One region of the Actinomadura sp. 9N407 genome, then DNA from elsewhere that is predicted to be linked to it. Evidence: riboswitches for the same ligand, from Rfam matches in the RefSeq annotation. Region 1 holds a riboswitch; each other region holds the start of a gene.
The links. Region 1 has a riboswitch for S-adenosylmethionine ahead of ACH34Q_RS12540 (aminotransferase class V-fold PLP-dependent enzyme). Riboswitches for the same ligand answer to the same signal wherever they lie in the genome.
Positions count from the first base shown of each region.

Region 2: linked by a shared signal. The riboswitch ahead of thrC (threonine synthase) and the one ahead of ACH34Q_RS12540 (aminotransferase class V-fold PLP-dependent enzyme) in region 1 are both predicted to bind S-adenosylmethionine.
Region 3: linked by a shared signal. The riboswitch ahead of ACH34Q_RS40760 (GNAT family N-acetyltransferase) and the one ahead of ACH34Q_RS12540 (aminotransferase class V-fold PLP-dependent enzyme) in region 1 are both predicted to bind S-adenosylmethionine.

Region 1 is NZ_JBIRAW010000006.1:276,994-286,667, forward strand. It holds gene ACH34Q_RS12530 (transglycosylase domain-containing protein) at 1-2,511, shown strand, start outside; gene ACH34Q_RS12535 (hypothetical protein) at 2,620-3,000, opposite strand; SAM riboswitch class IV at 3,052-3,167, shown strand; gene ACH34Q_RS12540 (aminotransferase class V-fold PLP-dependent enzyme) at 3,224-4,555, shown strand; gene ACH34Q_RS12545 (SseB family protein) at 4,735-8,187, shown strand; gene ACH34Q_RS12550 (hypothetical protein) at 8,184-8,552, shown strand; gene ACH34Q_RS12555 (hypothetical protein) at 8,687-9,667, shown strand.
Region 2 is NZ_JBIRAW010000031.1:121,139-130,812, reverse strand. It holds gene ACH34Q_RS36420 (nucleotidyltransferase domain-containing protein) at 1-407, opposite strand, end outside; gene ACH34Q_RS36415 (MoaD/ThiS family protein) at 493-771, opposite strand; gene thrC (threonine synthase) at 812-2,077, opposite strand; SAM riboswitch class I at 2,093-2,234, opposite strand; gene ACH34Q_RS36405 (cation diffusion facilitator family transporter) at 2,650-3,576, opposite strand; gene ACH34Q_RS36400 (trehalose-6-phosphate synthase) at 3,673-5,172, shown strand; gene ACH34Q_RS36395 (sulfotransferase family protein) at 5,210-6,262, opposite strand; gene ACH34Q_RS36390 (RNA polymerase sigma factor) at 6,435-6,986, opposite strand; gene ACH34Q_RS36385 (serine/threonine-protein kinase) at 7,043-9,088, shown strand; gene ACH34Q_RS36380 (PadR family transcriptional regulator) at 9,309-9,674, shown strand, end outside.
Region 3 is NZ_JBIRAW010000040.1:52,568-62,241, reverse strand. It holds gene ACH34Q_RS40785 (hypothetical protein) at 1-182, opposite strand, end outside; gene ACH34Q_RS40780 (VOC family protein) at 396-776, opposite strand; gene ACH34Q_RS40775 (TetR/AcrR family transcriptional regulator) at 778-1,509, opposite strand; gene ACH34Q_RS40770 (acyl-CoA dehydrogenase family protein) at 1,560-2,852, opposite strand; gene ACH34Q_RS40765 (phosphotransferase family protein) at 3,010-4,086, shown strand; SAM riboswitch class I at 4,152-4,238, shown strand; gene ACH34Q_RS40760 (GNAT family N-acetyltransferase) at 4,248-4,886, shown strand; gene ACH34Q_RS40755 (DUF3592 domain-containing protein) at 4,871-5,269, opposite strand; gene ACH34Q_RS40750 (SDR family NAD(P)-dependent oxidoreductase) at 5,323-5,892, opposite strand; gene ACH34Q_RS40745 (DUF2625 family protein) at 6,114-6,821, shown strand; gene ACH34Q_RS40740 (hypothetical protein) at 6,823-7,194, opposite strand; gene ACH34Q_RS40735 (TIGR03621 family F420-dependent LLM class oxidoreductase) at 7,301-8,224, shown strand; gene ACH34Q_RS40730 (AraC family transcriptional regulator) at 8,246-9,133, opposite strand; gene ACH34Q_RS40725 (saccharopine dehydrogenase NADP-binding domain-containing protein) at 9,208-9,674, shown strand, end outside.

The DNA of each region.
Region 1 (9,674 bases):
GAGGCCGAAGCCGAGGTCGAACCCGCGACCGTGCCCGAGGCCGAGGCCGAGGTCGAGGTCGAGCCTGAGGCCGAGGTCGAGGCCGAGGTCGAGGCGATCGGGGCCGCGGACGAGCCCGACACCGACACCGACGCCGAGTTCGGCGTCGAGGCCGCGGAAACGAACGACGCGCCCGAGGGCGACGCCCCCGCCGATCCCGCGCCCACGGTCGAAGAAGCCCTGGTCACCGACGAGGCCGAGACCGCCCCCGAGACCGAGACCGACGCCGCCGACGCCACCGTGGCGGCCGCGGTTCCCCCCGTTCCCCCCGTCCCGTCCACTCCCAGCGAGGACGCCGGCGTGAAGAACACCACGGGCAAGGGCGATGGCGGCAAGCGACCCAAGAAGGAGCGGACCCGCGCGGCACGGTACGGGCGGCGCGCGCTGTTCACCATGCTCGCGCTGATCGGGTTCGGCGTGGTCGCGTTCGGGGTGGCCTACATCTTCACCCCGGTCCCCTCGCCGCAGCAGGAGGCCGTCGCGCAGGGGCCGACCTACTACTACGCCGACGGCAAGACGGTGATCGCGAAGACCGGCGTCAACCGGGACGCCGTACCGATCGACAAGATCCCCGAGGGCGTCCGGAACGCGGTGATCGCGGCCGAGAACCAGAGCTTCTACGAGGATCCCGGGGTCTCGGTACGGGGCACCGTCCGGGCGTTCTGGTCCACGGCCACCGGTGAGCAGCTGCAGGGCGGCTCCACCATCACGCAGCAGATGGTCCGCAATTACTACGGCGGAATCGGCAAGGAACGCTCGGTCTCCCGCAAGCTCAAGGAGATCATGGTCGCGCTGAAGGTCGGCCGGGAGAAGCCGAAGGACTGGATCCTCGAGCAGTATCTCAACACGATCTACTTCGGCCGCGACGCGTACGGCGTCCAGGCCGCCGCCAAGGCGTACTACGACCAGGACGTGAGCGAGCTCACCCCCGCGCAGGGCGCCTATCTGGCGGCGGCGATCCAGCAGCCGAGCAACTTCGCCGAGCCGCGCACCGACAACCAGGCCTATGTCGAGCAGCGCTGGCGGTCCGTGGTCGGCAACATGGTCGAGAACGGCGCGGTCTCCGAGGCCGAGGCCGCCCGGATGACGTTCCCGATGCCGACCAAGCAGAAGATCACCAATATCTTCAAGGGCCAGAAGGGCTACATGGTCAATGTGGCCAAGAAGGAGCTGATCGACCGCCGCGGCTATACCGAGGACGAGATCAACCGCAGCGGGCTGAAGATCACCACCACCTTCGACAAGCCGTTGATGGACGCCGCCAAGCGCGCGGTGACGAGCAACGCCCCGGACGGGATGAGCAAGAAGATCCGCACCGGGATGGTGTCGGTCGATCCGGAGACCGGGCAGGTGGCCGCCTTCTACGGCGGTCGCGACTACCTCAAGGAGGCGCTGAGCAGTACGTTCGGCGACTGGGCCCAGGCCGGGTCCGGGTTCAAGCCCATCGTGCTGGCGGCCGCGCTCGACGACGGCATGAAGCTGTACGACTCCGTCGACGGCTCGTCGCCGCAGTACTACGGCGGCACCCCGGTGAAGAACAACGACGGCCGCAGCTTCGGCCAGGTCAACCTGGTCGGCGCGACGCAGAACTCGGTCAACACCGCCTACGTCAACATCGGGCAGAAGATCGGCCTCGACAAGGTGACCGAGATGGCCGTGAAACTGGGCATCGGCAAGGACCAGCTCACGGCCAACGGCGCCAACACCGCCCCCACCTTCCCGCTGGGCGTCATCTCGGTCCATCCCGTCCAGCAGGCCGCGGTGTACGCGACGTTCGCCAACGAAGGCGTTTACCACACCCCCTACGTGGTGAAGTCGGTCACCGACGGCGACCAGCACACCCGCAAGTTCAGCGAGAAGGGCAAGCGCGTCTTCAGCGAGCAGGTCGCGCGGGACGCCACGTACGCGATGACCCAGGTGGTCCGCGCCGGTACGGGGACCGGCGCGCAGCTGGCCGACGGCCGGGACGTGGCGGGCAAGACCGGTACCACCGACGAGGGCCGCGCCATCTGGTTCAACGGGTTCATCCCGCAGATGTCCACGTCGGTGTCGATGTTCCGCAGCGACCGCAAGCCGCTGAACATCCCCGGGTACGGGGCGTACGGCGGGCAGCTGCCTGCGCAGATGTGGCGGACCTTCATGTCCGACGCCGTCAACGCCGAGAACTACTCGCCCAAGTCGTTCGGGTCGCCGTCGTCGAGGCCCGGCGGCTACACCGGGCGGCCGTCCAACCGGTCCGACGATCCGTCCCCGACCCGTCCGGGGCCGACCCGGCCGCCGGGTCCGGAAGAGCCCGACCCGACGACGCCGCCTCCGGGCGGCGGCGATCCCGGTCCGGAGCTCCCGCTGCCGCCTGACCCGGGCGACCCCGGAGACCCCGACCCCGGCGATCCGGGCGACCCCGGTAACGGAGGCGGCGGAGGGGGAGGCGGAGGCGGCGACCCCCAACGCGGCCTGACCCGCGAGCCGTAGGCGAACACGGAAACAGACGAGCAGGGGCCCGGCGCGACAGCGCCGGGCCCCTGCTCGTCTGGCAACGCGGGTCGTGCCTGCTGAAGAGTCGCGCCTGCTAAGGAACGGTCACGCGCAGGCCTTGCCGATTCGCTGGGGGGTCTTGGAGATCACGCTGTTGAGCTGGGCCGCGTCGCCCGTGCCGATCGTGGTGGCGGCCTGGCGCAGGCTGCCGGCCTCGGTCTTGAGCGCCTTCTTCAGCTCCGCGTCCTCGGCCTTGGCGGCCAGCCCGTCGATGCGGCCGGCCAACTGCTCGGTGGGCTGCTTCCACTGCGCGGGATCGGCCGCGGAAACGCTCCTCACCTGGGTGACGTACTGCTGGAACGCCTTCTTCGTGTCGGCACAGATCTGGTCGGTGTTACCGCCCAGCAGGCCGCAGCCGCCCAGCAGACCCGAGGCCCCGAGCATCAGCGCTCCCCCGGTGAACGCCCGAACCACCTCGCGTCGCATCGCACCCTCCCATTTCATCCCCGTCGGCATGTGTCATATGATTCCGCACTAGGTCATGAGTGCCAGCGTCAAGCCCCGGCTTGCTGGCCGGCAACCCTTCGTCCGCGATGGGGTGCCCCGGGTGAGGACCTGGCCGGACGTACACCGCGTTCCGGCAAGCGCGGATCCCGCTCTGTGGCCGTACGCCTCACGGGGTCCCTGGACCCTGAGGAGGGCCGTCCGCATGTCTCCTGCCGGTACCGCAACGCTCACCACCCGTCCCGTCCCCGTACCGGACCCGGCACCGTCGCTCGCGCGGAACGCCGACGCTACCGCTCCGGAGATCGCGCCGCGCGTCATCGGCACCGACGCGATCGTCCCGCTGGACGGCGGGGGCGGTGTCGCGTACGCGAACTTCGACTACGCCGCCAGCGCGCCGTGTCTGGAGGCGGTGCACGAGGCCGTCACCCGTGCGCTGCCCCTCTACAGCAGCGTGCACCGCGGGGCCGGGTACGCGTCGCAGGTCACCACACAGGCGTACGAGGACGCGCGGGAGACCGTACGCGGCTTCCTGGGCGTGTGGCAGCGCGACGCGGTCGTCTTCACGCGGAACACGACCGACGCCATGAACCTCCTCGCCCACGCCACGCCGCCCGGCACGACCGTCGTGGTGTTCGAGACCGAGCACCACGCGTCCCTGCTGCCCTGGAAGCGCGCCGTACGGCTGCCCGCCCCGGCGACTCCGGGCGAGGCCGTCGCCGCCGCCGACCGCGCGCTGCGGGACGCTCCGGCCGGGCCGCGGCTGCTGGTCGTGACCGCCGCGTCCAACGTCACCGGCGAGATCTGGCCGATCGCCGAGCTGGCGGAGACGGCCCGGCGGAACGGCGCCCGCATCGCCGTCGACGCGGCCCAGCTCGTCCCGCACCGGCCGCTCGACATGACCGCGCTCGGCCTGGACTACGTCGCGTTCTCCGGGCACAAGCTGTACGCGCCGTTCGGGGCGGGCGTGCTGGCGGGCCGGTCCGACTGGCTGCGCGCGGCCGCCCCGTACCTCAAGGGCGGTGGCGCCAGCGCCTCGGTCACCGGCCATGGCGACACCACCCGCTGGTCCGCCGACGCGCAGCAGCGGCACGAGGCGGGGACGCCGAACGTCCTGGGCGCCCTGGCCCTCGCCGCCGCCTGCGACGCCCTGGCGGCGACCGGCTGGGACGCGCTGATCCGGGAGGAGGAGCGCCTGCTGGCCAGGTTGCGCCGGGGCATCGCGGCTCTTCCCGGCGTGCATGAACTCACACTCTGGGACGGCCGTAACCCGCGGGTGGGAATCGTGTCGTTCATCGTGGACGGCTGGAACGCGCGGGACACTGCGCTTACCCTGTCGGGGACCTATGGCATCGGTGTCCGGGACGGGAAGTTCTGTGCCCACCCCTTCGTTCGGCACCTGCTCGGCGCCGTGCGGGGGCCGGTGGAGGCGGGGGCGACGGCGGTACGGGCGAGCTTCGGCATCGGGACGACGGACGAGCACGTCGACCGGCTGCTGGACGCGCTCGGACGGCTGTCGCGCGAGGCCCGCGCGTAGCGGGCACGGTCCCGTCCGCCCGCCGGCCAGGCCATTGAACGGACACTTTGGCCTGGTTCGTCCATGTAGCGTAGGCGCGTCCGTAACTTACGCGTCAAGAGCCCGGTCACGGGGCCCGGGACGGGCAGGATGGGCCTCGCCGGGTTTCCCGGCGCGACCGGGGATGAAGGCGGCACGGGATGAAACAGGGGGTGGCGACCGTGGCCGACGCGTGGCGACCCACGTCGGAGCTCGAGCGCCGGCTGCAGGAGGCGGTGCGGAACGGGGACCAGGAGGCGTACTTCCGCCTCCTCGCCGGGAGCGAACTGGTGATCCCCGTCCCACCCGACCTCGCCGATGAGGTGGTCGGCGGGCAGGCGCAGCCCAGCTGGCCGGTCCAGGAGGAGGACGGCCGCACCCACGTGCTGGCCTACACCTCGGCGGACGCGATGCGCGAATGCCTCGGACCGGCGTACCGGCACTACCTGAGGCTCAGGTTCACCGACCTCGCCGAGTCGTGGCCGGACGCCCGCTGGTGGCTGGCGGTCGACCTGCCGGCCAACGGCGGGGACGGTCCCGGGCTGCCCATCGAGGCGCGCCTTCCGTCCTGGTTCATCAGGCAGGTCGTGGACGGCGACAGCAGGCCGCCCCAGGCGGGCCGCGGCCTCCGCGCGTACGGCGCCGAGACCGTTCCAGCGCCGCCACAGGCCGCTCACGGTACGGGTGCCCACTCCCTTCCCGCGGACGTGCGGGACGGGGCCGCCTCGCCGCAGCACCCGCACTCGCCCCCGGTCCAGGCTCCGGCTCCGGCGGCCCAGGGAATGGCCGCTCATCCGCAGGACGCGTTCAGCGGCCCCAAGGAGCCGTCCACGAACGCCGATGAGGTCGTGGCCGGGCCGTCCGCCGTACCCGACGACCCCTCCCCCACCATGAACGACCTCCCCGCCATACGGGGGAACCCCGACGGCCAGGTGCACGACGCCGGCCCGGCGGACGCCACGCGCGCCATGCCGACGCTGCCCGGAACGCCTCCGCCGCCCGCGTCGCGCAATGCGGCGCACTCGGCGAGCAAGGGACCGGGCAAGCACGCCGCACCGCCTCAGGACCAGCCCGCGACCGACATGCCGGTGGCCCCGCGCCCCGCCGACGTACCGGCGGCGAACGAGGCGCCCGCGCCCGCTCCTCCGCCCGCGCCCGCGCAGGCCGACGACGAGTCGCAACTGCCCGAGGGTGGGGTCGCCGCGGCCCTCGACGCCGACACCTCCACGCCGCCCAAGGCCGACGTGACGCGTCTCGACAACCCGGCCGTACCGGAAGGCACGGGAACGGACGCGGCGCCGTGGGAGGAGCTCCAGGAGCAGCACAAGGAGCTGCCTCATAAGGAGCGCCGGCCCGAGTTCCAGCCGGCCAACGAGGTGGAACGGGCGCTGCTGCGCGCCGCCGCCGGCAACGACCACGACCTCTTCCTGCAGTCGCTGGCCGACGCCGAGGTCCTGCTGCCGGTCCCCGAGGACATGGACTACACGCTGCGTCCCGGCCGCCCCGGCTTCCCGTGGCAGACCAGCGACGTGGACGGAACGACCGTCATCCCGGTGTTCACGTCGCCGGAGCGCCTGGTCGAGGCCGCGGCAGCCACCGGTACCGGCAGCGAGTTCATCAAGCTGCCGTTCACCGTGGTGCTGCGCTACTGGCCGGGCCGCGGCGAGGCACTGGCGATCAACTCCGGCTCCCCGGCCGGCGGCACGATCCTGGCCGAGCAGCTTCCCGGCCTGGCCACCTGGGCCGACCAGCGGGCCGCCCGGCGGATGGCCGACGGCATCGAGCCGCAGAACGACGTGGAGCAGCGCCTCCTGGACGCCGCCCTGCGCCGCGACACCGACGCGTTCTTCACGATCCTGCTCAGCGCCCAGGTCCTCGTCCCGGCCGAGCAGGAGACGCCGTGGGGCATCGCGCCGGACGACCCCGAGTTCCCGTGGGGACCGGTCGAGGTGCACGGCAAGGTCTCGATCCAGCTGTTCACCTCGCTCAAGTGGATGAACGAGGCGATCGGGTCGTCGCGGTTCGTGATGCCCAGCCTGCAGGAGATGGTGACCGCGTGGCCGGACAGCGAATGGACGCTCGTCCTCAACCCCGGCACGCCCATCGACGCCACGATGCCCGGCGACCAGGTCCGCGCGCTCCGCGGTACGCCCCGTACCGACGCGGCGCCGCCCCCGTCCGTGCCCGCTCCGGCCCCGGCTCCCGAAGCCGTCCAGGAAGCACCCCCGGCGCCGGCCCAGGCGCCCGCGCCTGCGCCCGCTCCGGCGCCGGAAGCCGCGCCGGACGACGTCCCTGAGCCGCCCGCGCCGCATCCCCTCCCCGCCCAGCCGACGCCCACCGAGCCGATCCGTGCCGAGGAACCTCCGGCGGAACGGCCTCCGGAGCCGGAGTTCGAGCCGGGCAACCGGATCGACCAGGAGCTGTACGAGGCCGCGCTCGCCGGCGACTCCGACGCCTTCCTGCGCATCCTGCTCGCGGCCAACGTCCTGGTGCCCATCCCGGAGGACGCGCCGCTGGAGGTCACGCCCGTCCAGCGGGAGTTCCGGTGGGAGGCGTCGCTGCGCGGCGAGAGCGCCGTCCAGGTCTTCACCTCGCTCGTACGGCTTCGCGAGGTGCTGCCGGAGTCCCGGTTCGTGTACGCGGACTTCCGCGAGCTCATCGGCTCCTGGCCGCGTTCCGAATGGGCGATGCTGCTCAACCCCGGGACCCGGATCGGCGCGTCGCTCCGCGGCGACCAGGTGCTCGCGCTCAGCGAGTGGGCCGTCCGGGTGGGACTGGTGCAGGCCCGTCCCGAGGTACCCAACCCGCCCCCGTCCCAGCAGCCGCCTCCGGCTCCCGCCGCGCCGCCCGCTCCGGCCCCGGCCGACGCCACGGTCACCGACCTCCCGCCGGTACCGCCGTTGCCGCCGCAGAACCTGCGCGAGCCCGACGCGGAACCGATCGCGCCCCTGCCCGGACCGCGCCCCGGCGAACCGTCCCTCGTCGGCGAGGCCGAGCCCGTACCGTCCCAGGACCTACGCGCGCCCGCCCGCCCCGAGCCCCTCGCGCCGCTGCCCGAGCCCGAGCCCGACGGCGACCGGACCGCACAGCCCGCGATCATGCAGAAGGTGGTCGCCCACCACCACGTCGCCTGGTACCTGGAGCAGGGGTACGACCGCGTCGGCGGATTCGTGCACCCGACCGTCGACGTCGCCGAACTGCAGACCCCGATCCAGCTGTACGAGGCGCTGGGCCTGCTCTACCAGGACGCGCCGTTCCAGCCGGGCGACGAGGGCGTGCACGTCATCCGCTGGCCCGCGTACTGCCCCGCCCTCTACCGCATCCCGTTCGGCGGCCAGACCGAAGAGGAGCTGGTGGCCTGGGGCGACGCCGGCTGGGTGATCGAGCGCGCACCGTTCCACGGCAGCGGCTTCGCGCCCGGCAGCGCGGGCTCCATCCGCGAGTACAAGGTCGACAGCGTCCGGCTGCCGTACGGCGCCGAGATGTACTTCCTCAGCCTGGACGGCACCGAGCGCTTCGTGGCGATGTACGACCCGGACCGGCTCGCCTGGCTGCGTCCCGAGACCGGTTCCGGACCGCAGGACGACTGGGACGGCCAGGAGGTGCCGCAGTGATCCGGGACGGCTACGTGGCCCGCTGGCTCGGCCGCGACTTCGAGGCGTCCCCCGGCGCCGACGGGGAGATCCGGCTCTACACGCCGGAGCCGACCGACGGGTTCGAGGAACTCCGTCCCGGCCGGTTCCGGCGCATCGTCCCCGCCTCCGAGGTCGAGAACCTCAGCTACATCCGCACGACGTGCTCCTGGCAGGGCGAACCGTTCGTGATCGTGGGCGAGCACGAAGGCTGGCTGCGGGTCGAGTACACCGGCGGCCGCTCCCCGGTCGCCGAACGGCTCGGTCTCGACCGGATCGACCAGGGCGTATGGCAGACCTGGGCCCCGAACGCGGAGATCGAAGACATGCGCGAAGAATTCATGTGATCACATAGGATCCGGGGACGGGGGTTGCTTTGCCCCACAGATCCGTGTTCGCATGATTTCTGCGACGACCCCGGGGTAAGGCGTGCCCCGGCGCTCAACGATGACGCGAACGGCGCAACGGAGGTGCTGGGGCTGTGCTCTCCCGATCGGCAGGCAAACCGGTCTTCCTCGCTCTGAGTACGGCGGCCATCCTCGCCGCAGGCACCGTCCACGTCCAAGCAGAGGACATCAAGCCTGCCCTGGAACTCACCGTCACCGTGGATGACAAGGCTCCCGACGCCGGAGAGACGGTGACCATTCCGGCGACCGTCAAGGCCGTGGACAAGGCGGCTTCGGGCGTGCAGGTGTCCATCAAGGTGACCACCCATTCGAGCGAGGGCATCGAAGCGACGCCCGAAGGTTGCGTGCCGGGATGCGGCCTCGAAAGCATCTCCGCGAATGAGAGCAAGTCGAGCGAAGCGAAGGTCACGGTCCCCAAGACCATCAAAAAGTCGACCGTCGTCGTATTGGACATCTCCGCTACAGGCACAGACGCGAACGGCGACAAACTCGAATCCCTTCCTCAGCAGGTTGAGATCACCTACGCGCCGCTGAAGGTCACGCCGAGCCCGTCCCCGACGCCCACCAAGCCGCCGAAGCCCTCACCGACTCCTACGCCGACGAAGACCAAGGCGCCGGACAAGGAGAAGGACGACGGCAAGGACGACAACTCGGGGTCCGGTTCGGGGTCTTCGGGGAGCGGGTCGTCCGGGAGCACCTACACGCCGCCGGCGCCGAACGGGGCGTTCAACACCCCGAACACCGTGCAGAGTCCGCAGGTGGCGCTGCCGCCGATCGCTCCGCCCGCTCCCTCGGTCGCCCCGCAGATGTCGCCGAGTCCGGAGAGCAGGCTGCGTAACAACAAGGCTCCGGTCGCGCAGGATCTGACCTTCGAGCGGATGGCCAGCACGCAGATCGCCTGGCTGGCGGCGCTGCTGGTCGCGTTCTCGCTGCTGATCACCCAACTCAAGCTGGGGCGCCGCCGTCCGGTGCCGGGGACGGCGCGGGCGATCGCGCGTACGGGCCGTCCCAAGGGCGAGCACCGCCGCCCGCGCCGCGGCGTGTTCGGCAAGTAGAACCGGG
Region 2 (9,674 bases), on a different contig from region 1:
CCGCGGATGCGGTCGGTCATACCGTGGCGGCACTTGCTGACGAGCCAAAGCGACCAGTCCCAGAAGTGCGCGTCGATCGCCGTGAGGGTGTCGGGGCCTACGCGCCAGGGCGGATTCCAGCTGCGCGGTACGTCGCGGAAGAGCAGGTCGACCTTGACGGGGCCCGGATAGATGAGGAGGTAACTCTCGCAGTCGCCGAGGGGGTCCCATTGGGCGGCGAGCGGTCCGTACGAGGCGGCCAGGGCGGGGAGGTCGGCGGCCACTTCGCCGAAGTCCTCGGCGGTGACGTGGAAATCCCAGTCGGACAGTTCGGTGGCGGTGCCGCGGGCGCGCGATCCGATGAGTTCGATCCGGCTCACCATGGGATGCGCCTCGACCGCCTCCGCGATTTTCTCGGCTGTTCCCATGCAGAGCCTCTTCCCGCTCCCCAGCATGGCAAAGCCCCCTTTTCCCGGCATTTACCGAGAAAAGGGGGCAAAGGGCCGAGCCCGATCAGCCGCCGGCGACGGCGGGGATGATCGAGATCTGGGCGCCCTCGGGCGTCGGGGTGTCCAGGCCGTCGGCGAACCGCACGTCCTCGTCACCCACGTACACGTTCACGAAGCGCCGGATCTTGCCGTTGTCGTCCAGCACGCGGGCGGCGATGCCGGGGTGGTTCGCCTCGAGGTCGGCCACCACCGCGCGCAGCGTGGCGCCCTCGGCCTTGACCTCCGAGGCGCCACCGGTGAGGGGACGCAGGATCGTCGGGATCCGCACGGAAACGGTGCTCATTGCTGCTGGCTCCAAGAATGCTCTGGGACGGACGTACGGGTCAGGCGAGGCCGGCGGCCCGGAAGGCCTCCAGCGTGGGAGCGATGTTCGCGCCCGGTCCCACCTGGGAGGAGATCGCGTCCAGGGTCTTGAGCCCGTCCCCGGAGTTGATGATCACGGTCTCGGCGGCCGGGTCGAGCGCGCCGCTGCCGATCAGCTTGCGCAGCGTGGCCACGGTGACCCCGCCCGCGGTCTCACCGAAGATGCCCTCGGTACGGGCCAGCAGCCGGATGCCCTCGACGACCTCTTCGTCGGTGACGTCCTCCACCGCGCCGCCCGTACGCCGGACGACGTCGAGCACGTACGGGCCGTCGGCCGGGTTGCCGATCGCCAGCGACTTGGCGATGGTGTCGGGCTTCACCGGCCGTACGACGTCGTGCCCGGCCTTGTAGGCGGCCGCGACCGGGTCGCAGCCGGCGGCCTGGGCACCGAAGACCTTGTACGGCTTGTCCTCGACCAGGCCGAGCTTGATGAACTCCTGGAAGGCCTTGTCGATCTTCGTCAGCTGGGAACCGGACGCGACCGGGATCACGATCTGGTCCGGCAGCCGCCAGCCGAGCTGCTCGGCGATCTCGTACCCGAGGGTCTTGGAGCCCTCGGCGTAGTACGGCCGGACGTTGACGTTGACGAACGCCCAGTCCTCCTGCTCGCCCGCGATCTCCGAGGCCAGCCGGTTGACGTCGTCGTAGTTGCCGTCGACCGTGATGAACGTCCCGCCGTACACCGCGGTCGTGATGATCTTCTGCTGCTCGAGGTCGGACGGCACGAACACCGCGCTGCGGATTCCCGCGCGCGCCGCCGCCGCGGCGACCGCGTTGGCCAGGTTGCCGGTGGACGGGCAGGCCAGCACCTTGAAGCCCAGCTCGCGCGCCGCCGCCAGCGCCACCGCGACCACGCGGTCCTTGAACGAGTGGGTCGGGTTGCCGCTGTCGTCCTTGACCCAGAGCCGCTCGAGCCCGAGCGACTCGGCGAGCTGGTCGGCGCGGACGAGGCGGGTGAGCCCCGGCTCGGTGTTGGGCGTCTCGGCGACCGTCGAGGGCACCGGCAGGAGCCCGCGGTAGCGCCAGATGTTCTGCGGTCCCGCCTCGATGCTCGCGCGGGTGATCCCGCTGAAGTCGTAGGCGATCTCGAGGGGCCCGAAACACTCTTCGCAAGCGTAGAACGGGCCGAGATCGCGGCGGCTCCCGCATTCGCGGCAGACCAGGGCCGTCGCGGGCCCGAGGTCGGGGCCGGACGAGAGGTTCGGGTTGGCAGGCGTGATTGCCATGGAGCGAGGCCTTTCTCCCCATCTTCCCTGTGCCACCTTGGTCACAGGCCGGAGTTGGCACCATCTCCTGATCGGCCTCGCAGGATCGCGAGCGCGTACGAATCAGTCGGTTGCCGGGGCTTCAACGGGCCGGTCCCTCCACCCCTCTTGATGAGCGCTATGAAGTTGTGTGTGAGTTGAGCTGGAAGACCGGCCCGAGGCCGCTGTGCTCCCTGCACCCCTCTTGATGAGCGCTATGAACGCTGCAGGACATTGATACCACCCGAACGCAGATGCGTTCTCCCTGGGCGGTATCGCGTCGTATGCGTGACTTTACATGACCTGCCCGGTTGCCGGACAGCTGGGTCTCGCCGTTTGAGACGTTACCCGACCGACGTGTAGATCACCCTCGCGCCCCCAGCCCCGCCCCCTGCTGAAGTTGTGACGGCCTCAAACGTTGCGATCGCGTCCGAAGGCAGGTTCGAGCGAAGCGAGAACCTGATCGCGAAGCGAGCCGCCAGGCGAGTTCGGAGCGATGCCAGCGATCGCCGCGTAGCCCGCCGAAGGAGGGCCGCCAGGCCCGACGCCAAGGGCTACGCCTTTAAAACCTGCGTCGGGTCGAGGAAGACATGGCGGACGAGGGGGATCCGCTCCTGCAGCAGGCGGTCGATCTCGCCCGCGATGTCCTCGGCCTCGTCGGCGCTGATGGTGTCGGAGAAGTTCACCTTGGCCGCGACGAGGATGTCGTCCGGGCCGAAGTGCATGGTGAACAGTTCCTGGACGCCGGTGACGCCGGGGGCGGAGGCGATCTCGGTACGGATCTCGCGCTGGACGGCGGGGGCCACGGACTGGCCGATCAGCAGGCTGCGGCTGTCGCGGCCGAGGGCGAAGGCCACCGCGACCAGCAGCAGGCCGATCATGACCGAGGCCAGGCCGTCCCAGAACGGGGAGCCGGTGATCTCGCGCAGCGCGAGTCCGGTGGCGGCGAAGGCGAGGCCGATCATCGCGGCGGAGTCCTCGAACAGGGCCGCCTTGAACGTGACGTCCGGGCTGTCGCGGACGTGTTCGACCAGACCGTGGTCGGTGTGCCGGTTCTCCCGGCGGGCCTGGGTCCAGGCGCGCAGCCAGGAGGTGCCCTCCAGGACGGCGGCCAGGCCGAGGACGGCGAAGGCGAGCCAGGCCTGCTCGCCGCCGCCGGGTTCCTTGCCGGTGATCGTCAGGATCCCCTCGAAGATCGAGTAGCCGCCGCCGGCGACGAAGATCCCGAACGCGGCGAGCAGCGACCAGAAGTAGCGCTCGTTGCCGTACCCGAACGGGTGCCTGCGGTCCGGCGGGCGGGCGCTGCGGTTCAGCGAGGCCAGGAGGAAGCCCTGGTTGAGGGTGTCGGCGACCGAGTGCGCGCCCTCTGCCAGCATCGCGCTCGATCCCGACAGCACGCCCGCGATCAGCTTGGTGACGGCCAGGATCAGGTTGGCCGTCCCCGCGACGAGGACGGTCTTGGTGGTCTCCGCCCGGCTCATCCGGCCCCGGTACCCGGCGAGGATCCCGGTAATCGGAGCCGCGAAATCACCCGGGTCACTTTGATGCGCCCCGTTCCCAACTGAGACCCTGCCGGTATGAGCCAAGTGCTGGTGGCGTCCAACCGTGGCCCGGTGTCGTTCTCTCAGTCCGATGACGGCGCGCTGACCATGCGCCGCGGCGCCGGCGGGCTGGTGTCCGGCCTCGCCGGGGTCACCGGCGCTCCCGGTGACCCGGGTGGCGCGGGCACCCGGACCGGGTCCGTACGTACCGTGGCGGAGGCCGGGGCACCGGACGTGCTGTGGGTGTGCGCGGCTCTCGGCGAGGCCGATCGTACGGCGGCGCGGCAGGCCCCGGACGGGCGGCTGGACCTGGCGGGGCACGACATCGGCGGGTCGGCCGTCCGGATGCTCGACATCCCCGCGGCGACGTTCCACCGCGCGTACAACGCCGTGGCCAACTCGACGCTGTGGTTCGTCCACCATCTGCTGTACGACACGCCCCGGGCACCGCACTTCGACGCGCGCGCGCGGCGCGACTGGCAGTCGTACGAGGCGTACAACGCGGCGTTCGCCGACGCGCTCGCCCGGGACGCGGCGCCCGGCGCCAAGGCCGCGATCCAGGACTACCACCTGTCGCTGGCACCCCGGATGCTCCGCGACAGGCGGCCGGATCTGAAGATCGTGCACTTCTCGCACACGCCGTGGGCGCCGCCCGAGTACTACCGGCTGCTGCCCGACGACATCGGCGAGCAGATCCTGGACGGCATCCTGGGCGCCGACCATGCCGGGTTCCTGACCGAACGCTGGGCCGAGGCGTTCCTGGACTGCTGCTGCGCGCTGCCCGGCGCCAAGGTGGACCGCGTGGCCCGTACGGTCACGCGGGGCGGGCATGTGACGACGATCGGCGTGTACGGGCTCGGGATCGACGGTGCTGCGCTGCGGCGGCGGGCCGCCGAGCCGGACGTCGCCGAACGGGCCCGGGCGCTGCGCGAGCAGGTGGGCGACCGGAAGCTGATCGTCCGGATCGACCGGACGGAGCTGTCCAAGAACATCGTGCGGGGCCTGGCCGCGTACCGGGAGATGCTGATCAACCATCCCGAGTGGCGCGGCCGGGTGGTGCAGCTGGCGTTCGCGTACCCGTCCCGGCACGATCTGCCCGAGTACCGCGACTACACCGATGCCGTACGGAAGGCGGCCGCGCAGATCACCGAGGAGTTCGGGACACCGGACTGGGATCCGCTGATCCTGCAGGTGAACGACGACTATCCGCGTTCACTGGCCGCGTACGGGATGGCGGACGTCCTGCTGGTCAACCCGATCCGCGACGGCATGAACCTCGTCGCCAAGGAGGGCCCGATCCTGGCGGAGCACGGCTGCGCGCTGGTGCTGTCGCGGGAGGCCGGGGCGGCGGCGGAGCTGGGCGAGGACGCCCTGCTGGTCAACCCGTACGACGTGTCGCAGACCGCGGCGGCGCTGCGCCGGGCCTTGCTGATGCCGCACAAGGAGCGCGTCGAACGCTGCGAGCGCCTCACGGCGGCGGCGACCGCCCTGCCGCCCCAGCAGTGGTTCGCCGACCAGCTCGCCGCATTGGACTGAGGCCGGCCAGGAGCAGGTCCGGCCAGAGCGGGTCCGGCTAGGACGAGGTCTTGTACGAGTCGGCCGCGAGCAGGCTGGCGACCGGGTTGGGCTCGTACCGGCGCTGCCAGCGGTCCTTCAGGTCGGCCTTGCGCACCGAGGCGCGGCGATGGGCGCCGGTCCTGGCGAGGCGGGCCAGGTGCCGGGGGCTCGGGCGGGCCGCGATCTCGCTCGGCTCGTAGCCGTACTCGCCGAGGCGGTCGCCGAACGCGTTCTCGGCGAGGCCGATCTCCCACGGCTCCAGGCGCTGGGCCCAGGAGCCGATCCGGCCCTGGCTGATGGCCGAGCGGGTGCGGTCATGCCAGCGCTTCTGCTTCGGTACGGTCTTCTCCGCGATGTCCTGGGGCTGCAGCATCGCCGGGTCGAAGTCCTCGCCGAGGAACGTGCAGAGCCGGATCAGCTCGTCCGCCGGGTCGGCCACGAGCCGCTCGTACTGCAGTTCGTAGTACGTGTCGGGGCCCAGCCGCGCGGCCAGCCGGTGGCCGGTGTCGATCGACTCCCGCCAGGCGCAGATGGCGTGGTAGACGTCCTGCTTGTACCAGGGCATCTCCAGCAACGAGGCGACGCAGTCGCGGCCGTCCCTGACCAGGTGCACGAACTGCGCGTCCGGGAACATCCGCAGCAGCGTGCCCGCGTGCCGGAAGTAGCTGGGCCGCTTGTCACCCCAGCGCGGCCGGCCGAAGCGGCGGGCGTACGCGCGGAAGACCAGGCCCACGGCCGAGCCCAGCGTGGGCGGGCCCTCGACGATCTCGGCGGCGACCTCGTCGGCGTCCAGGCCGAGATCGTGGAACTTGGTCTCCTTGCGGGTGGTGATCCACTCCGCCAGCACCCGCCTGTTGTCCCTGTCGGTGAGGTCACCGAATTCGCACCGCGACAGATAGGCCTGGAGCACGAACCGCGTCTCGGCGGGCACCGCGATCCGGGGATGGGAGTGCAGCATCAGCTGCAGCAGCGTGGTCCCCGACCGGGGGCATCCGATCACGAACAGCGGCCGGCCGGACGTACCGTCCCCACCGGCGGCCCTACCTGGCGACATGCGACCTGGTGACATGCACCGCATGCTGGCCGACGCGCCAGTGCCCCGCCCGCCGCCTAGGCGCACGGTTGCCGAGACATTACCGATGCTTGAACGCGCCTGACCCGGTCATGCCGCTTTCTGTACCGCCCGGGGCACGGGGCCCCGGGCGGGCAGGTGCCGGGCTCGTTCGGTGCCCGGCGGAGCGTCAGGTGTAGGACTCACCCAGCGTCTGGCGGACCTGCTTGCGGGCCTCGTGGATGCGGGACTTCACCGTGCCGAGCGGCAGGTTGAGCTGCGCGGCGATCTCGGCGTACTCCAGCTGGGACACATCGCGCAGCACCAGCGCCTGGATCAGGTCCGGCTTGCGGGCCTCCAGGTCCTCCATCGCGTCCAGAATGTCGACCCGCGAGCCCGCGATCACGCTCGTCCGGCGCGGATCGGGCCGCTGCTGCGGCAGCTCGCCCGCCTGCTCCACCGAGCGGCGCTTGAGCGACCGGTAGGTGGAACGGGCCGAGTTGGACACCACGACGTGCAGCCAGGTGCTGAACCTGGACCGCCCCTCGAAGCGGTGGATGTTGCGTGCCACCTGCAACAACGCGTCCTGGCAGGCCTCCTCCGCGTCCTGCCGGCAGGGCAGGAAGCGTGAACTGTGCCGCAGCACGTCGGGCTGGATCTTGGCGAGGAGCGCGTTCAGGGCGTCTTGATCGCCCTGGGCGGCCTTGACGGCCAGCTCCTCGGTTCTCTCATCGAATGCCATCGCCATGCCCCATGCTCGTTCGCGCACACTCCCCGTTTGTTGGGCATGATACGGGAGTGTCCTTCCCTCCAAGCGTCGGCCGTTACCGAATCGATCGCGTCCTCGGATCGGGGGCGTTCGCCTCCGTCTGGCTCGGCCATGACGAGGCGCTCGACTCGCAGGTCGCGATCAAGGTGCTCTCCGGCAGCCTCCTCGACGACCTCGACGTGCGCAATCGCTTCCTGGAAGAGGCGCGGATCCTGCGCCGGGCGGACTCGGCCCGGCTGGTCCGGGTCCACGACATCGGGGAGCTTCCGGACGGCCGCCCCTACTTCGTGATGTCGTACGCCGACCTCGGGACGCTGGCCGACCGGATGCGCGAGCGGCCACTTCCGGTCGCCCAGGCCATTGCGCTGGCCGAGGAGATCGCCTACGGGGTCGAGGTGATCAACACCCTCGGCGTGATCCACCGCGACCTCAAGCCGTCGAACGTGCTGTTCCAGTCGGCGCCGGACGGCGGCGAACGGCTGCTGATCGCCGATCTCGGCCTGGCCAAGGCCCTGGCGCACGCCTCCGGCGCGTTCACGCTCCCGGTCGGTACGCCCGGTTACATGTCGCCCGAGCAGGCCCGTTTCGGCGGCGGCCTCGACGTGCGCGCCGACGTGTACGGGCTGGGCGCCCTCACATACCACATGCTGACCGGCCGCCCACCCGGCCGGCCGCCGGTGCAGGAGCCGCCGAGCTCCCTCAGGGAAGGCGTCACGCCCGCGCTGGACCAGGTGGTGCTGCGCGCGATGGAGACGGAACGGGAGAAGCGCTGGGCGACCGCGGAGGCCTTCGCGGAGGCCCTGGCGACGCTGCGGCCGACCGGCATGCCCGGTGCGGCGAGCGCGGCCACGCCCCCCGCGCCTCCGCAGGCGCAGAGCCCGCCTCAGATCGAGCCTGACCAGACCATCCAGGACCAGTTCTATCCGGCCGATCCCGCTCGCTCTTACGCCCAGGGGCCGGGGCCCGGTGACGTTCCGCCTGCGCGTTCGCAGGCCGTCCCGCCTCAATCGAACACGGGCCCGCCGCCTTCCGGTTACGGGCCGGGGCCGGGGCCGTCTTCGCCGCAGAGCCCGGTCCAGCCGGAGCCACCGACGCGGGACGATCGGCCCGGCTCCCAGCCGCTGGGCGACCAGACCATCGTGGACCACCCGGTCGCATCCCAGCCGCCTCCCTCCGTGGGCGCCGACGACCGTACGATCGCCACCCCGTTCCACGGCGGCGGCCCGCCGGGGCCCCAGGGACCGCCGGGGCCTTCGAGCGATGAGGGCAGGACCTCGGTGTTCCCCGTACAGGGGCAGGGGCCTCCTCCGACCGGCTTCCAGGCACCTCCGGCGCAGGGCGGCGGCAGCGGCGGCAGCGGCAGCGGCGGGGGCCTGAAGGCTCGGCTCAAGAGCATCGGGTTGCCCGGGCGCTCCGGCGCTTCCGGCGGCGGCCAAGGTGGCCCAAGTGGCCCGGGTGGTCAGGGCGGCGGGGGAAAGAAGAACATGACGCCGCTGATCATCATGGCGGCGGTGCTGTCCGTCGCCCTCGTCGGCGGCCTGCTGCTCGGCACGCTGCTGTCGGGAGGCGAGGATCCGGCGAAGAAGCCGGCCGTTCCGCAGGACCTCGTCCAGCTCGCCGATGCCAGCGGCAAGATCAAGGCCCCGGTGCCGAAGGTGTGGCCGAAGGGTCAGGAGCCCACCTGGGTGCCGTCGTCGGTGGGGCTGAACGACACGCAGGCGCGGCCGGTGCTGCGGGCCACGCCGAGCGTCAACGGTTTCCTCGGCAACGGGCAGACTCCGGGCGTCTTCATCGGCATCACCACCGATGCGGGCGAGGGAAAGCTGCCCCCGGCCAGCGTCGCGCAGCATCCGCAGTGCACGAAGGCGACCCCGGAGAACTACACCTCGCCGGACAAGGCCCTCACCGGCACCATCAACCGGTTCACCGGGTGCAAGGTCGGGACGCCGACGGTCGTCGAGGTCGGGCTGCGCGACAAGGACGGCAAGTACGGCGTGTGGATCCGGATCAAGGAGAACAACACCCGCAACGTCACCAAGGACATCCTGAACAACCTCAAGCTCGCCGGCCCCTGATCGCCCCCGCAGGACGTCGTCAGCCCCTGGTAAGAGCGTCGTAGAGCCCCCTGTAGAACCCCGCAGAGCCCCCGGTACAGCGCGCCGGGGGCTCTTCTTCTTGCGTTCCGAGCGCTTCCGATATATCGTCAACGTATCGCAACCGATCAGAGAAGGTCGGGAGATCAGAGAAGGCCGGTAGAACGGCCGACGAAGGAGAACAACCATGAGGTACGGACACATGAGTCCCCCTGAGGAGCGCCTGCGGCGCGGCGACCCGTTCGGTGCCTGGGGCGGCGGCCCCGGCCACCGCGGCGGAGGTCGCGGCGGGCGCGGCAGGGCCCGGCGCGGCAACGTCCGCGCCGCCCTGCTGGCACTGCTGGGCGAACGGCCGATGCACGGGTACGAGATGATCCAGGAACTCGACGAGCGCACCGGCGGCGTCTGGCGCCCGAGCCCCGGCTCGGTCTACCCGACGCTGCAGATGCTGGAGGACGAGGGGCACGTCACCAGCCAGGAGGAGGGCGGCAAGCGGCTGTTCGCGCTGAGCGACACCGGCCGCGAGGAGGTCGCCAAGCAGACCACCGCCCCCTGGGCCGAGGTCACC
Region 3 (9,674 bases), on a different contig from region 1:
GCGAGGACGGCGGCGTACAGGTCGCGGTAGCCGTAGAGCATGTACTCGTGCAGGAACTCCAGTGAGAGCCCCTGGTCGCCGCCGTCGTGGTGGAACTCGCGCTGGCCGGTGGAGGTGATCGCGGCGTTGACGAACATCAGCACGTCCTCGCACGCGACCAGGTCCGCCAGCGTCTCGCCCATCGCCCCGCGCTCCCCCGGCCGCCCCGGTCCCAGTGATCCGGGGTGCCGGCCGGGGAATGGGGGCGCGAACGGCGAATCATCGCTGTAAAGGCGGGTTCCGGAAGTCGCACCGAAGTCCCGCGGCCGGCATCCGCACGGTAGCAGGAGGAAGCAGAGCGTCTCCGCCCATTTTCCCGTGGTCGTACGGACGGGCCGGGGACCGGCGAGGGGCGGCTAGGGCCGGTACGTACCGAAGTACCAGGGGTTGCCCTCCAGGTCGCGGGCGGCGTACTCCCGCGACCCGTACGGCTGGTCGGTGAGCTCCCTGATGATCTCGGCCCCGGCCGCCTTGGCCCGGTCGTGGTGCGCGTCCGGGTCGTCCACCGCGACGTACATCCCGGCGTTCCCGGCGCCCGCGCTGGCTCCCTTGCCGACCTCGGAGAGCATGAGGATGCCGGTGTCGTAGCGCATCTCGATGTGCACCATCCGGCCCTGCTCGTCCTTGTGGACCTCGTGCTGCTCGAAGCCGAAAGCGCGCTCCAGCCAGTCCATGGCCTTGGCCGGATCGCGGTAGTCGACGATCGGGTAGAACGTTCGCCTGGGCGTGTCGGTCATGTCATCCTCCCTGGTCATCGGGCGGTTCCCCGTGAGTGACATGCCCAGTCTGCGGCGCTCCGCCGGCCCCGGTCTTGGAAAAATGTGACCCGTCACCGCCGCGGGCGGCGTCGCGCTCGGCGGCCAGGCCGCGCGTCTCCGCCGACACCGGGGCGGCCAGGATGGCGGTGACCACGTCGGTCAGGTAGCTGGTGAACAGCCGGTCGTCGGTACGCGGCCCGGACCGGGCCCGGCGGCCCAGCTCGATCGAGGCGTACAGCAGCGCGGTGAACCGCCGGTGCAGCCGCGCCGCGTCCGCCTCCAGCAGCGGCAGTACCAGCGCGCGCCAGCGGTACATGCTGTCCTTCGGGTCCTCCAGCGCGGCGGCCGAGACGACCACGTCCGGGCGGTTGAGCGCGTCCGCCCAGATCTGCAGGAAGTCCCGGCCGCCCTCGTCCCGCAGCAGCGCCGCCAGCGGCCGTACCAGCGCCCCGGCCAGTGCCCGCACGTCGTCCTCGCGCGCCGCCTCGTAGGCGTCCAGCAGGGCGTGCCGGCGCGCGTCGACCTCCGGCCGGTACCGGGCGAAGACGGCGCGGACGATCCCCGCGCGGTCCCCGAAGTGGTACTGGACGGCGGTGGCGTTGCGCGCCCCCGCGGCCTGGTTGATCTCGCGGAGGCTGACCGCGTCCAGGCCGCGCCGGGCGTACAGGTGCTGGGCGGCGTCCAGCAGCCGCTCGCGGGTCGCGTTGGTCACTCGTCCCCTGTCACTGGTCGGCCCGCCCCATCACTCGCAGGACGGCACGGTCACTCGTTGGCCAGCTCGTTCTCGAGCGCGGCGGCGTAGCGCTCGCGGGCCGCCTCGCGGCGGGTGGGCAGGTGGCCGCTCGGCCACAATCCTTCCACCGGCTCGTAGTCGCGCAGGATCTGCCGGGCCACGGTGATCTTGTGGACCTCGGTGGGCCCGTCGGCGATGGCCAGCGCCTGCGCGCCCAGCATCATGCCGGCGAACGGCATCTCACCCGACACGCCGAGTGCGCCGTGCAGATGCATCGCCCGCTGGACGACATCGTGGAACACCTTGGGCATGGCGGCCTTGACGGCGGCGATGTCCTTGCGTACCAGCTTGTAGTCCTGGTGCTTGTCGATCAGCCAGGCGGTGCGCAGCACCAGCAGCCGGAACTGCTCCACCTCGATCCAGCTGTCGGCGATCTTCTCCTGGGTCATCTGCAGCTTGGCCAGTGCCCCGTACCTCGTCTTGCGGCTCACCGCGCGCTCGCACATCATGTCGAACGCCTTGCGCACCTGCGCGATCGTCCGCATGGCGTGGTGGATGCGGCCGCCGCCGAGCCGGGTCTGGGCGATCACGAACGCGCCGCCCTCGGCACCGAGCAGGTTCTCGGCGGGCACCCGGACGTCCTCGTACCGCAGGTAGCCGTGCGAGCCCTCGCGCTCGCCGCCGACGCCCACGTTCCGGACGATCGTCAGCCCGGGCGTGCCGGCCGGGACGATGAACATCGACATGCCCTCGTACGCGCTGACGTCCGGGTTCGTCACGGCCATCACGATGATGAACGCGGCGTGCTTGGCGTTGGAGGAGAACCACTTCTCGCCGTTGATCACCCAGCCGTCGCCGTCGCGCACGGCGCGGGTGGTGAACAGCGTCGGGTCGGCGCCGCCGTGCGGCTCGGTCATCGAGTACGAGGAGGAGATCTCGCCGTCCAGCAGCGGCGCGAGGTAGCGCTCCTTCTGCTCCTCGGTGCCGAAGTGGGCGATGATCTCGGCGTTGCCGGAGTCGGGCGCCTGGCAGCCGAACACCGAGGGCGCGAAGCGGGAGCGGCCCAGGATCTCGTTCAGCAGCGCGAGCTTGACCTGGCCGAAGCCCTGCCCGCCCAGCTCGGGGCCGAGGTGGCAGGCCCACAGGCCCTTCTCCTTCACCTGCAGCTGCAGCGGCCGCACCAGCTGCTTGAAGCGGGGGTCGGTCTTGTCGTACGGGTCGCCCAGGACCAGGTCGAGGGGCTCGACCTCCTCCCGGACGAAGGTGTCGGCCCAGTCGAGCAGCTTCTGGTACTCGGGGTCGGTGTCGAAGTCCCATGCCATGGCGGTCTCCTCGGCGTCGCGGGCGGCGTACACCGCCGATAATGCGCCTACTACAAGGATTAATGCAAGTGCATCACTGTTACTCTCCGGCACAACCCTGTTCGAGGGGTTCGAGGGTTCGTGGTTCATGAGTCCGAGGGTTCGAGGGAGAGCGACCGTGCAGCAGCCCGCAGAGATCGAGCGCGAGCTCGTGGACTTCGACGTGCTCGCCGGGTGGATGGCGGAGCGCGGCCTGCCCGAAGGCCCGTTCGAAGACGTCACCCTGCTGTCCGGCGGGACCCAGAACGTCCTGCTGCGCTTCCGCCGGGGCGGCCGCGGCTACGTGCTGCGCCGCGGTCCCCGGCACCTGCGCGCCCGTACCAACGACGTGCTCCGCCGCGAGGCGCGCGTGCTCGCGGCCCTCGACGGCACCGACGTGCCCGCCCCGCGCATCATCGCCGACTGCCCGGACGAGAACGTCATGAACGGCGCCGTCTTCTACCTGATGACGCCGGTCGACGGCTTCAACGCCTCGGTCACGCTGCCCGAGCCGCACGCCTCGGACGCGGCGATCCGCCGCGAGATGGGCCTGAACGCCGCCCGCGCCCTGTCCGCCCTGGGCGCCGTCGACCACGAGGCCGTGGGCCTGGCCGACTTCGGCAAGCCCGAGGGGTTCCTGGAGCGCCAGGTCGGCCGCTGGATGTCGGAACTGGACGGCTACGGCGCCCTCGACGGCTACCCGGGCCCCGACATCCCGGGCCTGGACCGCGTCGCGGCCTGGCTGGAGGCCGGCCGTCCCAAGACCTGGCGCCCGGGCATCCTGCACGGCGACTACCACCTGGCCAACCTCATGTACTCCTCAAGCGGCCCCCAGGTGGCGGCGATCGTCGACTGGGAGATGTGCACGATCGGCGACCCGCTGCTCGACCTCGGCTGGCTGCTGGCCACCTGGCCCGCGCAGGGCGACATGAGCGACATGCTGGCCGGCCCGCTCGGCGAGGCCGGCGGCCTGCCCGGCCCCGGCGAGCTCGTGACCGCCTACGCCGAGCGCGCCGGGGCCGCCAAGGGCCGCGACCTGGCGTCCATCACCTGGTACGCGGTCCTGGCCTGCTTCAAGCTCGGCATCGTCCTGGAGGGCACCCACGCCCGCGCGTTCGCCGGCAAGGCACCCAAGGAGACCGGCGACATGCTGCACACCATCACCCTCGGCCTGTTCCGCCGCGCCGAGGCCTTCATCGCCGCCGAGGAATCCTGACGGCTCGGCGCGCGCCTTGATCAATCGCCTTGACGGCGGCGGAGTCCGCCCGCGAGGATCGGTGGCGTTCATCCAGAGGACCCGAGGGACCTGGCCCCGAGACGGTCCGGCAACCTGCCACGGCAAGGTGCCACTGCCAGGAACGATGAGGAGCTGACGCCATGGGCACCTGGTTCGACGTACCCGTCCTCGAAGGTTCTCTCGTCAGGCTCGAGCCGCTGTCCCTGGACCATGTGGACGACCTGGCCCTGGCGGCGGAAGAGGATCGCGGCAGCTACGCGTTCACGCTCGTGCCCCGCGCCGGCGAGGTCACGGCCTTCGTGCGGGCCCACTTCGCGCGGGCGGAGCAAGGGGTCGTTCCGTTCGCGCAGGTCCGCCGGGCGGACGGCCGCGCCGTGGGCTGCACGGCGTACCTGGACCCCCGGTACTGGCCGGGCCGCGACGAGCTGCGCGCCGTCGAGATCGGCTTCACCTGGCTCGGCGCGTCCGGGCAGGGCTCGGGCATCAACGCCGAGGCGAAGCTGCTGCTGATGGGCCACGCCTTCGAGGCCCTCCGGGTGGAACGGGTCGACCTCAAGACCGATGCCCGCAACGAGCGGTCACGGCGGGCCATCCAGGCCCTCGGCGCCACCTTCGAAGGGGTGCTGCGGAGCTGGGGGGTGTCGTGGGCGCCGGGCGAGGACGGCCGGCTGCGGGACTCGGCGATGTACTCGGTGATCGCCTCGGAGTGGCCCGCGGTCAAGGCGCGCCTGGCCGGACGGCTCGAGGCCAAGGACGCGGACCGTCACATGTCCAGGTAGTTCAGGAGCGCGATCCCGGCGCCGACGGCGATGAACAGCGGGGCACCGACCAGGAGCAGGAACAGGTGGACGCCGATGCGCTCGCCGGTGCGTTCGGGCCGCTTGGGGTCGTACACGACGGTGACCTGCCGGCCGACCTTCGGACCGGGGAACGAGTGCACCGAGCTGGTGGCCTCGACGGTGCGGCCGTCCTCGGTGGTGAAGCGGACGACGCCGGAGCGGCTCACCACTCCGGGCCGGGTCGCCGCGGCGTCCGTACGGCCGGCGACGACGCCGGGTACGCGCGGCCCGCGCAGCTGCAGGCGGATCTTGGCCACCAGCATCGAGACGCCCGCGTACGCGACGTAGAGGCCGATCGCGACGCCGATCCAGTGCACGTCCATCCGCGGCAGTCCCTTCGTCGGTTCAAGGCATACCGGACGGCGCGGCGGGAGCGCTACCGCAACAGCAATTCCGGGGCGCGGCGCGTGGCCGCGAGGACGCCGGTGAGGGCGCGGTCGACCGGGACGACCTCGCAGCGGATGCCGTACTCGGCGAGTTCCACGTCCAGGCAGCGGGTGAACTGTGCGGCCGTGGCAGTGGAGGCCGCGCAGGGTGTCAGGCGGGCGCGCGGGACGCGGGCGCCCTCCGCGGCGACGGTGACGATCGAGCCGGTACGGCGCGGGACCATCCGGCGGGCGACGGCGCGGGAGACCAGGAAGACGCCGGTCGCGTTCACCGTGAGGGAGCGCTCGATGCCGGCGACGTTGACCAGGAGGCCGATCGGGCCGAGCTCGCGTTCGGCGCGTTCGACGGCGTCCTCGACCGCGTCGCCGTCGAAGACGTCGGCCGTGCAGGCGATCGCGCGGTCGAGTCCGGCGGCCACCGCGCGGGCGGCCGCGGCGTCGCGGTCCAGCACGGCGACCCGCGCTCCGGCGGCGGCCAGGGTACGGGCGACGGCGGCGCCGACGCCGCGGCCGGCCCCGGTGACCAGGGCGGCCGTCCCTGCGAGCGCGGTCCGGTCCATGAGGCTCCTCCACGCGAGTCGGTTCACGTTGGCACAGGCAGGTGGGGCAGAAAGTTAGGCAGACCTAAGTAAGGCATACCTAACCAATCCTGAAACCGGTGCGCGCGTCAAGGGGCGACGCGCCCGGACATCGAGGACGTTCCACGCCCATGCCGGGCATCTGACAAGATCGCCGGAATGGCTGCACGCCATCCCGGCCCCGATGGGAGGACGTACGACCTGTGAGTGATCTCCGCTCGGCCGCCGAGCTCAAGGACGTCGCCGATCCCGCCTGGCCGGAGCTGCGCGAGCTGCTCGGCCGCACCGACGGCCACCAGACCGCCGAGATCCTGCCCATCGGGCCGGAGGCCGGCGAGGAGGCCCTGCGCGGGATCCAGGTCAGCGCCGGCTCGTACCTGGGAGCGCTCGCCCTGCACACCGGCGGCGCCCTGGTCGCGAACGGATGGGTGCGGGTGCTGGGCGGCGGCTTCCCCGAACGCGGGCTGCCGAGCCTCGCCGAGGCCAATCCCGCGCTCGCCGTACGCGGCGGGCCCGCTCCCCCGCTGCTGGTCGGGTACGACGTGCTGGGCGGGCGGTTCGAGGTCAACGGCTCCGATCCGGCCGCCGACGGCCGTCCGGGCGAGCCGGGGCAGGTGTGCTACTTCGAGCCCGAGAGCCTGGAGTGGAAGCTCCTCAAGACCCCGCAGCGCGTCTTCGGGCACAGCATGTGGCTGCGCTTCCTCATCCTCGGCAACCTCTCCGACTTCTACTGGACGCTGCAGTGGCCGGGCTGGGAGGACGACATCGCCGGCCTCCGCCACGACGAGGGCATGAGCTTCTACCCGCCGCTCCCCACGCTGAAGGGCGCCGAGGAGATCGCCGCCGCCGACCGCAGGCCCGTCCCGGTCGGCGAGCTGTTCGGCATGTACGAGGACCTGCGAAACGCCTGAGTCAGGGCGCCTCGCCCGCGAGCTTCCGTTCGCGCGCCACTTCGTGCGCCTCCAGGCCCCAGTGGCCCTCGTTGCGGCGCTGCTCGGCCTGCTGCTCGATCCAGCGGTTGTGGGTCTCCCAGGCGGTCTGCTTGCTCGTGCCCATGGCCCGGCCGATCTGCGACCAGGAGGCCCCGGCCTCGCGCGCGGTGCGTACCGAGAGCTGGCGGCCGTAGCGCGCCTTGTGGGCGATGACCTCACCCAGGGTGATCAGCTCGAGGGCCTCGGCCTTGCCGAGCGGCCGGTCGGCGAACGCGTCGTGCTCGCGCAGCTCCTCGAACCTGGCCACGGCGGTCCGCAGCGTCAGCGCGGTGTCCAGCTCATCGGGTGACATGCCCCCATCCTTGCGTCAGGACCACCTGACGTCAAGTCGCCCTGACGAACCCTCATGTCGGATTCCCGCCAGCGTGGCACGCGCGCCGGCGGGCAGGCTGGGGCCCATGAGCAAGCGCTTCCGATTCGGCGTCGTCGGCGAGTCGGTCCGTACGGCCTCGGAGCTGACCGCCCTGGCGCTGCGGGCCGAGGAACTCGGGTACGCGACGCTGACGCTGCGGGACCACTTCGTGGCCGAGCCGTTCGGCGACCAGCTCGCCCCGATGCCCGCCCTCACCGCCGCCGCCTGCGCCACCCGCACGCTGCGCGTCGGGACGCTGGTCCTGGGCAACGACTACCGGCACCCGGTCATGCTCGCCAAGGAGGCCGCCACCCTCGATCACCTGTCGGGCGGGCGGTTCGAGCTGGGCATCGGCGCGGGCTGGGCGCGCGAGGAGTACGAGGCGGCCGGGATGCCGTTCGAACCGGCGGGTGTACGGGTGGGGCGCCTGGAGGAGGCGCTCCAGATCGTCACGAGCCTCCTGCGCGGCGAGGCGACCACGTTCGCCGGCGAGCACTACCAGGTCGGCGGCCTGACGGTGTTCCCACGGCCGGTCCAGGCACCGCCGCCCCTGCTCGTCGGCGCGGGCAGCCCGCGGATGCTCCGGCTCGCGGGCCGGTACGCCGACATCGCGGGCGTCCTGCCGCGCGCGCTGCCCGGCGGAACGATCTCCGACGAGATCACCGAGCGGCTGCCGGAGACGATCGCCCGGAAGGTCGCCCACGTACGGGAGCCGGGACGCGACGTCGAGCTGAGCATGCTGGTGAACCCCGCGTTCGGACCGGATCCCGATGACTGCGCCGCGCGGATCGCCCGCCGCCGCGGCTGGGACGCCGATCTCGTGCCGGACATGCCGTCGCAGTTCGTCGGGCCGCCCGAGCACATCGCCGGGCAGATGGCCGAGCGCCGCGACCGGTACGGCTTCAGCTACTACCTCGTCTCCGACCGCGACCTGGAGGCCTTCGCCCCCGTCATCGGCCTGCTGACCTAGCCGATCCGCTCTCGAGGGAACTCATCGGCTCGAACGGTAGCGGCCCGGGGCGATGCCGTATTCGCGCTTGAACGCGTTGGCGAAGGCGTACTCCGACCCGTACCCGACCCGCTGGGCGATCGCCGCCAGTGGCGCGTCCCCGCCGGCCAGGAGCCCGGCGGCCGTCGTCAGGCGCCACCAGGTGAGGTAGCCGAGCGGGGGCCGCCCGACCAGCCCGGTGAACCGGCGCGCGAACGCCGCCCGCGAAAGCCCCGCCACCGTGCCCAGTTCCTCGACCGTCCAGGGCCGCGCCGGGTCGTCGTGGACGGCGCGCAGCGCCGCGCTGATCCCGGGATCGCCCAGCGCTCCGGCCCATCCGGTCTCGGGACGCTCCTCGTACCAGGCGCGCAGGATGAACAGCAGCAGCGTGTCCAGCAGGGCCGGTACGACCGCGTCGGTGCCGGGGCCGGGACGTTCCATCTCGGCGGCGAGCAGGTCGATCGCGGCCCGCAGCGGCGCGCGGCGGCCGAGCCTGGCGGGCAGGTGGATGATCTCGGGCAGCTCGTCCAGCAGCGGATGCGAGCGGCCCCGGTCCATCGTGTAGGCGCCGCACAGCATGACCGCCGAGGCCTGCGCGTCCTCCACGCTGGATTCGAGGGTGTCGAGCTCGACGATCGACTCCAGCGGCCTGGAGGGATCATCGGTCAGGCCGTGCGCGGTCCCCCGCGCCGCGAACACCACGTCGCCGACGCCCAGCGGCACCGGCGCCCCTTCCTGCGGGACGAGCCAGCCCGACCCGGCGAGCATCACATGGAAGCCGGCCCCCGACGAGGCATGCAGCCACGAGCCCCAGGGCGCCCGCTCGGTGGTGCGGGACGAGTGCGGCCGACCGGTGCGGACGGAGGCGATGACATCACTGAGCACGTCCATGAAGAGACGATCACGTATCCCAACGAGACAATGGATTATTCACGATCTCATGATGCCCTCCTAGATTGACGGACATGAAGATCGTCATCTACGGAGCGTACGGCTACCAGGGCCGGCTCGTCCTCGCCCAGCTGGCCCGGCACGACACGGAGATCGTCCTCGCGGGCCGCGACGCACGGCGCCTCGCCGCCGACGCCGGCGGCCGGGAGACCCGCGTCGCCGCCCTCACCGACCACGACGCCCTCGTCGCCGCCTTCCGCGGGGCCGACGCGGTGATCAATTGCGCGGGCCCGTTCACCCCCTCGGGTACGGCCGTCGCCCGTGCCGCCATCGCCGCCGGGTGCCACTACACCGACACCTCCGGCGAGCAGCTCCATGTGAAGCGGATCTACGACACGGTCTCGGCGGACGCCGAACGCGCCGGGGTCATCGTCACCCCCGCCATGACCGACGGCGGCGTCCCCGGCGACCTCCTCGCCCGGCTGCTGTCCGAGCACCTCGGCGGCGGTCCCCTCCACGAGGTCCTGGCCGGGCACCGGGT